Regions from separate parts of the Streptomyces tirandamycinicus genome, predicted to be linked through region 1. Evidence: riboswitches for the same ligand, from Rfam matches in the RefSeq annotation. Region 1 holds a riboswitch; the other holds the start of a gene.
The links. Region 1 has a riboswitch for cobalamin ahead of DDW44_RS20440 (ribonucleoside-diphosphate reductase subunit alpha). Riboswitches for the same ligand answer to the same signal wherever they lie in the genome.

Region 1 (5,375 bases):
CCGGCAGCCGCCATCTCTACGGTGACGCCGCGGACCTGGGCGCCGGCCCGCACTCGCTGTGCACCCTCGCCCAGCAGGCCCGCAACCACGGCTTCAACGGCATCCTCGGCCCCGGCTACCCCGGCCACGGCGACCACACCCACCTCGACCACCGCGCGAGCCGCTTCTGGTCGGCGTCCAGCTGCGGGATCTGACCGGTCGGAGCGGTTCGGAATCCGGGATCCGACCGGTCGGAGCGGTTCGGAATCCGGGATCGGAGCGGCCGGAGCGGGTTCGGAATCCGGAACCGGAGCGGCCGGAGCGGCCGGAGCGGCCGGAGCGGGTGGGGCGGACCCGCCCGCGCGGACGACACACGACGCGGGCGGGCGCCCGGACCACCGATGGTCCGGGCGCCCGCCTCGTCCGCGGCCCGCGCCCTCCCCGAGAAGCCCTCGTCAGAGGTCTTCGGAAGGCTGCCTCAGAAGTCCTCGTCCAGGTCGACCGTGCCCTCGACCGCGACCTGGTACGCCGACGGCCGGCGCTCGAAGAAGTTGGTCAGCTCCTGCACGCCCTGCAACTCCATGAAGGAGAAGGGGTTCTGCGAGCCGAACACCGGGGCGAAGCCCAGCCGGGTCAGCCGCTGGTCGGCGACGCACTCCAGGTACTCGCGCATCGACTCGGTGTTCATCCCCGGCAGCCCGTCGCCGCACAGGTCGCGGGCGAACTGCAGCTCGGCCTCGACCGCCTCCTTCAGCATGTCCGTGACCTGCTGCCCGAGGGCGTCGTCGAAGAGCTCCGGCTCCTCCTTGCGGACCGTGTCCACGACCTCGAAGGCGAAGTTCATGTGCATGGTCTCGTCCCGGAACACCCAGTTCGTCCCGGTCGCCAGTCCGTGCAGCAGACCCCGCGAGCGGAACCAGTACACATAGGCGAACGCCCCGTAGAAGAACAGCCCCTCGATGCACGCCGCGAAGCAGATCAGGTTCAGCAGGAAGCGGCGGCGGTCGGCCTGGGTCTCCAGCCGGTCGATCTTCTCGACCGAGTCCATCCACCGGAAGCAGAACTGGGCCTTCTCCCGGATCGACGGGATGCTCTCCACCGCGGCGAAGGCCGCGGCGCGGTCCTCGGGATCGGGCAGATAGGTGTCCAGCAGCGTCAGGTAGAACTGGACGTGCACGGCCTCCTCGAAGAGCTGCCGCGACAGGTAGAGGCGCGCCTCGGGGGAGTTGATGTGCTTGTACAGCGTCAGCACCAGGTTGTTCGCGACGATCGAGTCGCCGGTCGCGAAGAACGCGACCAGACGGCCGATCAGGTGCTGCTCGCCCGGGCTCAGCTTGGCGAGGTCGGCGACGTCCGAGTGGAGGTCGACCTCCTCCACCGTCCAGGTGTTCTTGATGGCGTCCCGGTAGCGGTCGTAGAAGTCCGGGTAGCGCATCGGGCGCAGCGTCAGCTCGAAGCCCGGATCGAGCAGGTTCTTGTCGTTCATAGCAGTCGGCGCGGGGGCCGTCCTCCAGAGGTGGGGGGTGCGGATGGCGGGGCGGAGTTACTGGCAGGCCTCGCAGGACTCCGGGTTCTCCAGTGAGCAGGCGACGGCCTCGGGGTCGGCGGCCTGCTGGACGGGGATGGTGGCGGCCGGAGCGGCGCCCGAGGCGGCCCGCGCGATCCGGGTCGCGGGGCGGGACCGCAGGTAGTACGTGGTCTTCAGGCCCTGCTTCCAGGCGTACGCGTACATCGAGGAGAGCTTGCCGATGGTCGGCGTCTCCATGAAGAGGTTCAGCGACTGCGACTGGTCGAGGAACGGGGTGCGGGCCGCGGCCATGTCGATCAGGCCGCGCTGGGGGATCTCCCAGGCGGTGCGGTACAGCTCCCGCACCTGGGCCGGGATCCAGTTCAGGCCCTGCACCGAGCCGCCGGAGTCGCGCAGCGCCTCCCGGGTCTGCGCGTCCCACACGCCGAGCCGCTTCAGGTCGTCCACCAGGTAGGAGTTCACCTGGAGGAACTCGCCCGACAGCGTCTCGCGCTTGAAGAGGTTGGAGACCTGCGGCTCGATGCACTCGTACACACCGGCGATCGACGCGATGGTGGCGGTCGGCGCGATGGCGAGCAGCAGCGAGTTGCGCATGCCGGTGGCGGCGACACGCTCGCGCAGCGCGGCCCAGCGCTCGGGCCACGCGAACTGCGTGTCGTAGTGGTCGGGGTGCAGCACACCCCGGGCGGTGCGGGTCCGCTCCCACGCCGGGAGGGATCCGTGGCGCTCGGCCAGGTCGCAGGACGCCTCGTAGGCGGCCAGCATGATCCGCTCGGCGATGCGCGTGGACAGCGCCTTCGCCCCGGCGGAGTCGAACGGCAGGCGCAGCTTGAAGAAGACGTCCTGCAGGCCCATCGCGCCCAGGCCCACCGGGCGCCACTTGGCGTTGGAGCGGCCGGCCTGCTCGGTCGGGTAGTAGTTGATGTCGACGACCCGGTCGAGGAAGGTCACGGCGGTGCGGACGGTGTCGTCCAGCCGCGCCCAGTCGATCACCTCCTCGCCGTCGGCGGCGTCCGGTACGACGAACGCGCCGAGGTTCACCGAACCGAGGTTGCAGACGGCGGTCTCGCCGTCGTCGGTCACCTCGATGATCTCGGTGCACAGGTTGGAGGAGTGGACGACGGTACCGGGTTCCGCGGTCTGGTTGGCCGTGCGGTTGGACGCGTCCTTGAAGGTCATCCAGCCGTTGCCGGTCTGGGCGAGGGTGCGCATCATGCGCCCGTAGAGCTCACGGGCGGGGATGGTGCGGCGGGCGAGCCCGGCGGCCTCCGCCTTGCGGTACGCGGCGTCGAAGTCGTCGCCCCAGAGGTCGACGAGCTCGGGCACGTCGGCGGGGGAGAACAGCGACCAGTCGGCGTCGGCGTTCACCCGGCGCATGAACTCGTCGGGGATCCAGTGCGCCAGGTTGAGGTTGTGCGTGCGGCGCGCCTCCTCGCCCGTGTTGTCCCGCAGCTCCAGGAACTCCTCGATGTCCGCGTGCCAGGTCTCCAGGTAGACGCAGGCGGCGCCCTTGCGCCGGCCGCCCTGGTTGACGGCGGCCACCGACGAGTCCAGCGTGCGCAGGAACGGCACGATGCCGTTGGAGTGGCCGTTGGTCCCCCGGATGAGCGAACCGCGGGAGCGGATGCGGGAGTACGACAGGCCGATGCCGCCGGCGTGCTTCGAGAGCCGTGCCACCTGGTGGTAGCGCTCGTAGATGGAGTCCAGTTCGTCCAGCGGGGAGTCCAGCAGGTAGCAGGACGACATCTGGGGGTGCCGGGTGCCGGAGTTGAAGAGCGTGGGGGAGGACGGCAGGTAGTCGAGGCGGCTCATCAGCCCGTACAGGGACGCCACTTCGTCCAGCGCGCGCGGGGAGTCGTCCTCGGCGAGACCGCAGGCGACGCGCAGCATGAAGTACTGCGGGGTTTCGATGACCTTGCGGGTGATCGGGTGCCGGAGCAGATAGCGGCTGTAGAGGGTGCGCAGGCCGAAGTAGCCGAAGCGGTCGTCGGCGTCCGGGTCGACCAGCGCGTCGAGACGCCGGGCGTGCGCCCCGGCGAACGCGGCGGTGCGGTCCGCGATCAGCCCCTCGCGGTGGCCGACGGCGATCGAGCCGGAGAACGCGGACGCGCCCTGGCCGGCCGCCTCGTCCGCGATGGTGAGGGTGAGCAGTCGTGCCGCGAGCCGGGAGTACGCCGGGTCCTCGGAGATCAGCCCGGCGGCCGCCTCCGTGGCCAGTTCGCGCAGTTCGGCCTCGTCGGAGCCCGCGTGACGGCCCCGGAGAGCGGCCGCGGCCACCCGGCCGGGGTCGGCGTCGGGCAGGTCGGCGGTGAGCTCGGTCAGGGTCCGCAGGAGCGCGGTGCCTGGTCCGTCGGCGAGCTGCGCTGAAGCAGGATCGGGCGGCGCGATGGTCACGGGGTGCTCTCCCTCGCTCGGCTGGGGGCCGGCGGGGCGGGGGCACGGACGCACACCCGGGCAGGGCGGACCGCGTCCACCGGCCTTTTCCGCGAGGCCCGGACGTCTGGGCACCCGGGCCGGACGGTCCGGGCGCACCGTCGGCAGGTTCTCGGACTCACACGGGGCGTACGGGTCCTGGTTTCGGACCGGCGCACGCCGGTACACCGTTGCGGGACAGTTCCGGATTCCCACCGGATTCCCCTGCGTCGACAGCGAGCACGAGCATACATGTAGGGGCGGCGAGTTGCGGCACCCCCCACATGTTGTGTCGTGAGCCCGTTCAGAGCTCCAGGGCGTAGGTCAGCAGGGGAGGCATGCCGGGCACGGGTGTCCAGTCCCGCCCGGGTGTCCGCGCGAAGCCGAGCCGTCCGTACAGGCGATGGGCGGCGTGCATCGCGGAATGGGTGGAGAGGACCAGCCGTTGACAGCCGAGGGCCCGGGCGCGCTCGGCGCACGCCCGCACCAGCGCCTCCCCCACTCCCCGGCCGCGGGCCGCCGGGTCGACCGCCAGCATCCGGAACTCGGCTTCCAGCGGGCCGGCGACCTCGGCCCAGGGCCCGCCGTACGGAGTGAACGTCACCCCGCCGGCGATCCGCCCCCCGCGGTCGGCCGCGACCAGCACCTCGGCCTCCGCGGCCCGCCGGGGGACGTCCCGCAGCACGGCGAGATAGGGGTCGTCCTCGCCGAAGTCCAGCAGCCCGCCGTCGAGGTACGCCCGCGTCGTGACCGCCCCGAGGGCCTCGTGGTCGCCGGGCTCCGCGCGCCTGATGGTGATGTCCATGTCGGCAGTGTGCTCCACGGGTACGGCGCAGGCCTCCGCTTTCCCCGGAGGGGGCGCGGAGGCCCGTGGGCGGCGGTCGGACCGGGTGGTCAGCAGCAGCGGAACCCCTTGCGGGGGTCGGCCTCCCGCTCGTCCGTGCGGCGGCGTTCGAACTCGCGGCGGGACATCACCTCCGCGTCGGGGTCGTGCGACCGCGTGTGGGCCACATAGCGGTCGTACACCGACTCGCCCGAGACCTCGCGCACGTACCAGCGGATCCAGCCCACCGCGCGCCGCACGCCGCTCACCATCGCCATACCCGCCACGGTACTCACGTCCTGCCGCTTCCGGCAGCCTCGTGGCCGCCGGCGCCGGCGCCGGCCGTCGCGAGCTCCGCCTTCTCCTCCTTGGTGGCGAACAGCCCGGCGGGCGCGACGAGCTTCGACTCGACGTACGGGACCTCGGCGAGCCGGACGGTCTCCGGCTTGCTGATCGACCGGAAGCAGACCCGGGCGGCGTCCGCCAGGACCACCACGATGAGCAGGGCGAACAGCGCCGCGAGCACGCCGTCGACGGTGGAGTTGGTGACGATGGTGTGCATGTCGTCCATCGACTTCGCCGGAGCCAGCACCTCGCCGGAGTCGATGCCCGCCTGGTACTTCTCGCGCTGGG
Region 2 (5,375 bases), 2.9 Mb from region 1:
CCCCGCACACCCCTCCCCGCCGTACGGCACCGCACCCCCCGCCGCGCGTCCCGGCGGGCCGGCACTCCATCTGCGCAGCCCCGCCCACCGCACCGAGCGCGAACTGCTGAAGCTCGCGCTCCAGCACCCGGAGCTGGTCTCGCCGGCGTTCGACGCCTACGGCGCGGACGAGTTCACGGCCCCGCCGTACGCCACCGTGCGCCAGGCGATCGCGGACGCGGGCGGCGCGGAGTTCGGCGTCCCCGACCCCCCCGGCTATCTGGCCCGCGTCCGGGAAGCCGCGCCCGACGACTCCGTCCGCGCCATGGTCACCGAACTCGCGGTGGAATCGGTCCACTCCAGGACCGTCGACGAGAGCTACGCCGGCGTCCAGCTCGTCCAGGTCCGGCTGCGCGCCGTCGACCGCCGTATCCGCGAGGTCCAGGGCACCCTCGCCCGTCTCGGCGCCCAGGCCGACGCCCAGCAGCTCGCCGCCGTGCAGAACGAGCTCTGGGTGCTCCAGCAGTACGCCCAGTCGCTCCGCAACCGCGGCGCCGACGCGCTCTGAGGAGCCCTGGCGCCGACGCGCTCTGAGGAGCCCCGGCGCCGGGCGGCCGAGGGCGCGCCCGGCGGCTCTCCGGGCCGGGCGGGGAGCCGGACCGGCCGGGGAACCCACCCCGCCCCCCGCGCCGCCCACGCCACACCACCGGGCGGTCCGCCCACGGCACCCGCACCACCCGGCCCACCGGTAACCGGCCGGTCACGCACCGGACGCAAAAAGTCACCGCACGCCCCTCGTGGCGGTGATGTGTCGTACCCCACACTGGGGGGCGGTGCCTGAGTCCCCGGAGCGCGGCCGGTCCACGGCAGGTGGGCCACTCGATCCCGCGGATCCGCTCATCGTGTACGGGACGGACAGCGGCCCGGCCGCCGTCCCCGTCCCGCTGCTGTCTGCCCCCCGACCGGCAGCACCCACCCTGGAGGTCGCCCCCGTGCAGACCCGCACCCTGACCGAAGCCGAACCGTTCGCGGCGGTCCCGCCGCAGAGCCGGGCAGCGCACCACCCCGAGAACGAGCCCCCTCCGATGCCGGACGCCATGGCGGCGGAGGACGGGCCCGGGGCGGCGGACCCGCCCGAGCCCGCCGAGTCCCGCGAGTCCCGCGAGTCCCGCGAGCCTGCCGGGTCCCCTGAGTCCCCTGGGGCCTTGGGTTCTCCCGAGCCCGCCGAGTCCCCTGAGCCCGCCGAGTCCCCTGAGCCCGCCGGGTCGTTCGAGCTTCTCGAGGCTCCCGTGCCGCCGGCCCGCCGGGACGCGGGCGGCCACGCCCCCTCGTCCGACCTGTTCCGGCAGTACCTGCGGGAGATCGGGCGCATCCCGCTGCTCAGCGCCGCCGAGGAGGTGGAGCTCGCCCGCCGGGTCGAGGCGGGCCTCTTCGCCGAGGAGAAGCTGGGCAGCACCCCCGACCTCGACTCCCAGCTCGCCCTCGACCTCGACCGGCTCGTCGTCATGGGACGGATGGCCAAACGCCGGCTGATCGAGGCCAATCTGCGGCTCGTCGTGTCCGTCGCCAAGCGGTACGTCGGGCGCGGGCTGACCATGCTCGACCTCGTCCAGGAGGGCAACCTCGGGCTGATCCGCGCCGTCGAGAAGTTCGACTACGCCCGCGGCTACAAGTTCTCCACGTATGCGACCTGGTGGATCCGCCAGGCCATGTCGCGGGCCCTCGCCGACCAGGCCCGGACGATCCGCGTGCCCGTCCACGTCGTGGAGCTCATCAACCGCGTCGTGCGGGTCCAGCGGCGTCTGCTGCAGGAACACGGCTACGAGCCCACGGCGGAGGAGGTCGCCGCGCAGCTCGATCTCGCGCCCGAACGCGTCGGCGAGGTGCTGCGGCTCGCCCAGGAACCGGTGTCGCTGCACGCACCGGTCGGCGAGGAGGACGACGTCGCCCTCGGCGACCTCATCGAGGACGGCGACGCCGCGTCCCCCGTGGAGTCCGCCGCCTTCCTGCTGCTGCGGCAGCACCTCGAAGCCGTCCTCTCCACGCTCGGCGAGCGGGAGCGCAAGGTCGTCCAGCTGCGCTACGGACTGGCCGACGGCCGGCCCCGCACCCTGGAGGAGATCGGCCGGATCTTCGGCGTCACCCGGGAACGCATCCGCCAGATCGAGTCCAAGACGCTCGGCAAGCTGCGCGACCACGCCTACGCCGACCAGTTGCGCGGCTATCTGGACTGAGTCCCGCCGGGTCCCGGACGCACGGAACCGCCGGACCCCGGCCGCGCGCCCCCGCCGGCCCGGGATGAACGGACCGCCGGACCCCGGCCGAACGGACCGGCCGGGCCCGGCGGGCGTCACCCGCGAGCGGCGCCGGCGCCCCGCGCCGGGACGGCCTCGACGCCTTCGACCGCCTTGGCCGTCTCGACCGCCTTGGCGGCCTTGCGGCCGCGACCGCCGAAGGTGACGGTGAGTTCGTCCACATCGAGCAGTGGCATGACATCAACCTCGCAGCTTCGGGTCGAGGGCTTCGCGCATGGCCTCGCCGAGCAGGGTGAAGCCCAGGGCGGTGACGATGATGGCGACCGCCGGGTACATCGACATCATCGGCGCGTTGAGGCCGCGGCCAGCGCGCCCGCGGCGACCGCGCCCCCGGCGCACACCGCGGTGTGCAGGGTGCCCCAGCCGCGGTGGTCGTGCCAGAGTCTCCGTTCGACCGCGGCGGCCGCCCGCCCGAAGACCGCGACCGGGTGCCCGCGGCGTGGATCGCCGAGGAGCAGGTCACCGGCCAGTCCGGCGGCGGCGCCGTACGCGAACGTGATGTCCGGGCGCGGCAGAGCCGGCCCCCCGGGTTCGGCAGGCATGTTCGTCCTCACTCAGGGTCCGCGCCCCGGCTCGACGTGACCGGCGGCGAAGAGTTCCTGGCTCCGGGGTGCTCCCTGGTGCTCCTGGGGGAGCGCACCCGTGACAGTGGCGGGACCGCGCCGGATTCGCACCGGCTTCCTCTTCTGCCGCCGTAAGTGGCCCCGGAAGTCCACCACGGGCCCCGAACGCCCGTCAACTCGCCCTTGACCTGCGACGGGACAGGGCGCACGGCCGGCGCGGCGGGGGTGCGGGGCGGGCATGCGGCAGGGGCCGGGCACACCCGGAGGTGCGCCCGGCCCCTGCCGGAGGTCGTGCCGCGGCGTCAGACCACGATCAAGTAGATCCCGAAGGCCACGGCCGCCGCGCAGAGCGCGAAGCAGGCGTACGCGCCGGTGCGGGCGAGGCCGGCCGAGCCTCCCTGCGCGGCCGCGGCCTCCTGCCTGGAGAGACCCGCGATGCCCAGGGTGAACAGGCCCACCAGGGCGACGGTCACGACGAGGCTCACGCCGAAGACGGAGCCCAGAGCTACCCAGTCGATCTTCATGTCGTTCTTTCCTTACACCGTGGCGGCGGGCGCCGGAGCGGACTCGGAGGCCTGGGCCGGGACGGGGGCCGTCAGCGCGTCGGGCTCGGTCGCCGGGGCTGCCGTGGACGCGGCGGACGCGGTAGACGCGGCGTCCGGTGTCCCGGGCTCGGTCGCCGGGGTCGCCGCGACGCCGGCCGGGGGCGGGGAGACGGCCGCGATGGCGGTGGTGACGACGCCGGCGGGCTCGATCTCGTCGTCCGTGACATTGGTGTGGTCGACCGGCTTGCGGCGCGAGACCGTCCAGATGGCCCCGGAGCCCGCGACGAGCAGCACGGCCACGGCGGCGATGCCCCAGGTGCCCTGCTTGGTCAGGAACTCGGCGGCCGCGGCGACCAGGCCGGCGGCGGGCAGGGTCAGGCCCCAGGCGACGAACATCCGGGTCGCGGTGGACCAGCGGACCACACCGCCCTTGCGGCCGAGGCCGGCACCCATCACGGCACCCGAGCAGGACTGGGTGGTGGAGAGCGAGAAGCCGAGGTTCGAGGAGGCCAGGATGACCGTCGCGGCACTGGTCTGCGCGGCGAAGCCCTGCTGCGGCTGGAGGTCGGTCAGCCCCTTGCCCATGGTGCGGATGATGCGCCAGCCGCCGAGGTAGGTGCCGAGCGCGATCGCGACACCGGCGGAGACGATGACCCACATCGGGGGGTTCGAGCCGGGCGCGAGGACGCCTCCGGTGACCAGCGCCAGGGTGATGACGCCCATGGTCTTCTGCGCGTCGTTGGTGCCGTGGGCGAGGGAGACCAGGCCGGCGGAGGCGATCTGCCCGGCGCGGTAGCCCTTGGAGGTGGACCTGTTCTCGGTGGTGCCGCCGATGCGGTACGTCAGCCTGGTGGCGACGAGGGCCGCGAGGCCGGCGACGAGCGGCGCCGCGACGGCCGGGATCAGGACCTTGGTGACGATCGTGCCGCCGTTGACGGCCGAGAACCCGGCGGACATCACGGCGGCGCCGATGAGGCCGCCGAAGAGGGCGTGGGAGGAGCTGGACGGGAGGCCCAGCAGCCAGGTCAGCAGGTTCCAGAGGATCGCGCCGACCAGCGCGGCGAAGATCACCTCTGGCCGGATGCCCTCCTCGTTGATGATGCCGCCCGAGATCGTCTTGGCGACCTCGACCGACAGGAACGCGCCGACCAGGTTCAGCACGGCGGACATCGCCACTGCCGCCTTCGGTCTCATCGCACCCGTCGAGATGGTCGTCGCCATGGCGTTGGCGGTGTCGTGGAAGCCGTTCGTGAAATCGAACACGAGTGCTGTCACGACGACAATCGCGAGCAGCAGGGTGATGTGCTCCATGAACCGGGTACCCAGGCAATCGTTCGGATGGTAGTGGCGCGGGTGAACGTAGGGTTGTCGAGTGAACGGAAGGTGAACTGGGATGGGCTGCGGAGTGTCTCCAAGTGGGTTGCGGTCCCTCCGCTTGTGTCCGCGGCGGCGCACCGGAGCCCCCGGGCCGGGTCCGCGCCGCCCGCCGTCGCCCCGAACTGCGGGCCCGTAGCGGTCGTCGGCGGCCGCACGGCGGCCTCCACACGACCCGGCGGCGTCGCGCGGATGAACGGCGGAAGAGATTCTGGTCACTCCGGACCTCCCGCGGCGAGTCCCGCGGTCAGTTGCGGCCGATCGGCCGGCCGGCGCCGGGCCGCCGGCGGCCTCGCCACCTCCCCGCCGCAGTGCCCGTGGCGGCCTCGCCACCTCCCCGCCGCAGTGCCCGTGGCGGCCTCGCCACCTCCCCGCCGCCGCTGCCGCCCGCCCCGGCTGACAGGATCGCCCCCATGACCGAACAGGAGCACGAAGCGATATCCCGGGCCTGGTCGGACCTCGTGGCCACCGCCCGCAGAACCGTCGCGGACGGCCTCGTCGTAGGGACCTCGGGCAACGTCTCCGTCCGCGTCCCCGCCGCCGACGGCGACATCGTGCTGGTCACCCCCACCGGGGTGCACTACGACCGGCTCACCGCC

Region 2: it holds a riboswitch for cobalamin, as region 1 does, so the genes downstream of both, DDW44_RS07730 (cobalamin biosynthesis protein) here and DDW44_RS20440 (ribonucleoside-diphosphate reductase subunit alpha) in region 1, are expected to answer to the same signal.

The regions. Positions count from the first base shown of each region.
Region 1 covers NZ_CP029188.1:4,596,477-4,601,851, forward strand. Annotated here, with positions in the region: gene DDW44_RS20430 (D-Ala-D-Ala carboxypeptidase family metallohydrolase) at 1-194, shown strand, start outside; gene DDW44_RS20435 (ribonucleotide-diphosphate reductase subunit beta) at 458-1,465, opposite strand; gene DDW44_RS20440 (ribonucleoside-diphosphate reductase subunit alpha) at 1,523-3,901, opposite strand; cobalamin riboswitch at 4,027-4,169, opposite strand; gene DDW44_RS20445 (GNAT family N-acetyltransferase) at 4,224-4,724, opposite strand; gene DDW44_RS20450 (YbdD/YjiX family protein) at 4,814-5,020, opposite strand; gene DDW44_RS20455 (carbon starvation CstA family protein) at 5,035-5,375, opposite strand, start outside.
Region 2 covers NZ_CP029188.1:1,730,383-1,735,757, reverse strand. Annotated here, with positions in the region: gene dnaG (DNA primase) at 1-547, shown strand, start outside; gene DDW44_RS07745 (RNA polymerase sigma factor) at 813-2,213, shown strand; gene DDW44_RS07740 (hypothetical protein) at 2,330-2,470, opposite strand; partial or broken gene DDW44_RS07735 (ABC transporter permease) at 2,475-2,588, opposite strand; partial or broken gene DDW44_RS07730 (cobalamin biosynthesis protein) at 2,582-2,836, opposite strand; cobalamin riboswitch at 2,868-3,026, opposite strand; gene DDW44_RS07725 (hypothetical protein) at 3,160-3,381, opposite strand; gene DDW44_RS07720 (inorganic phosphate transporter) at 3,394-4,713, opposite strand; gene DDW44_RS07715 (class II aldolase/adducin family protein) at 5,190-5,375, shown strand, end outside.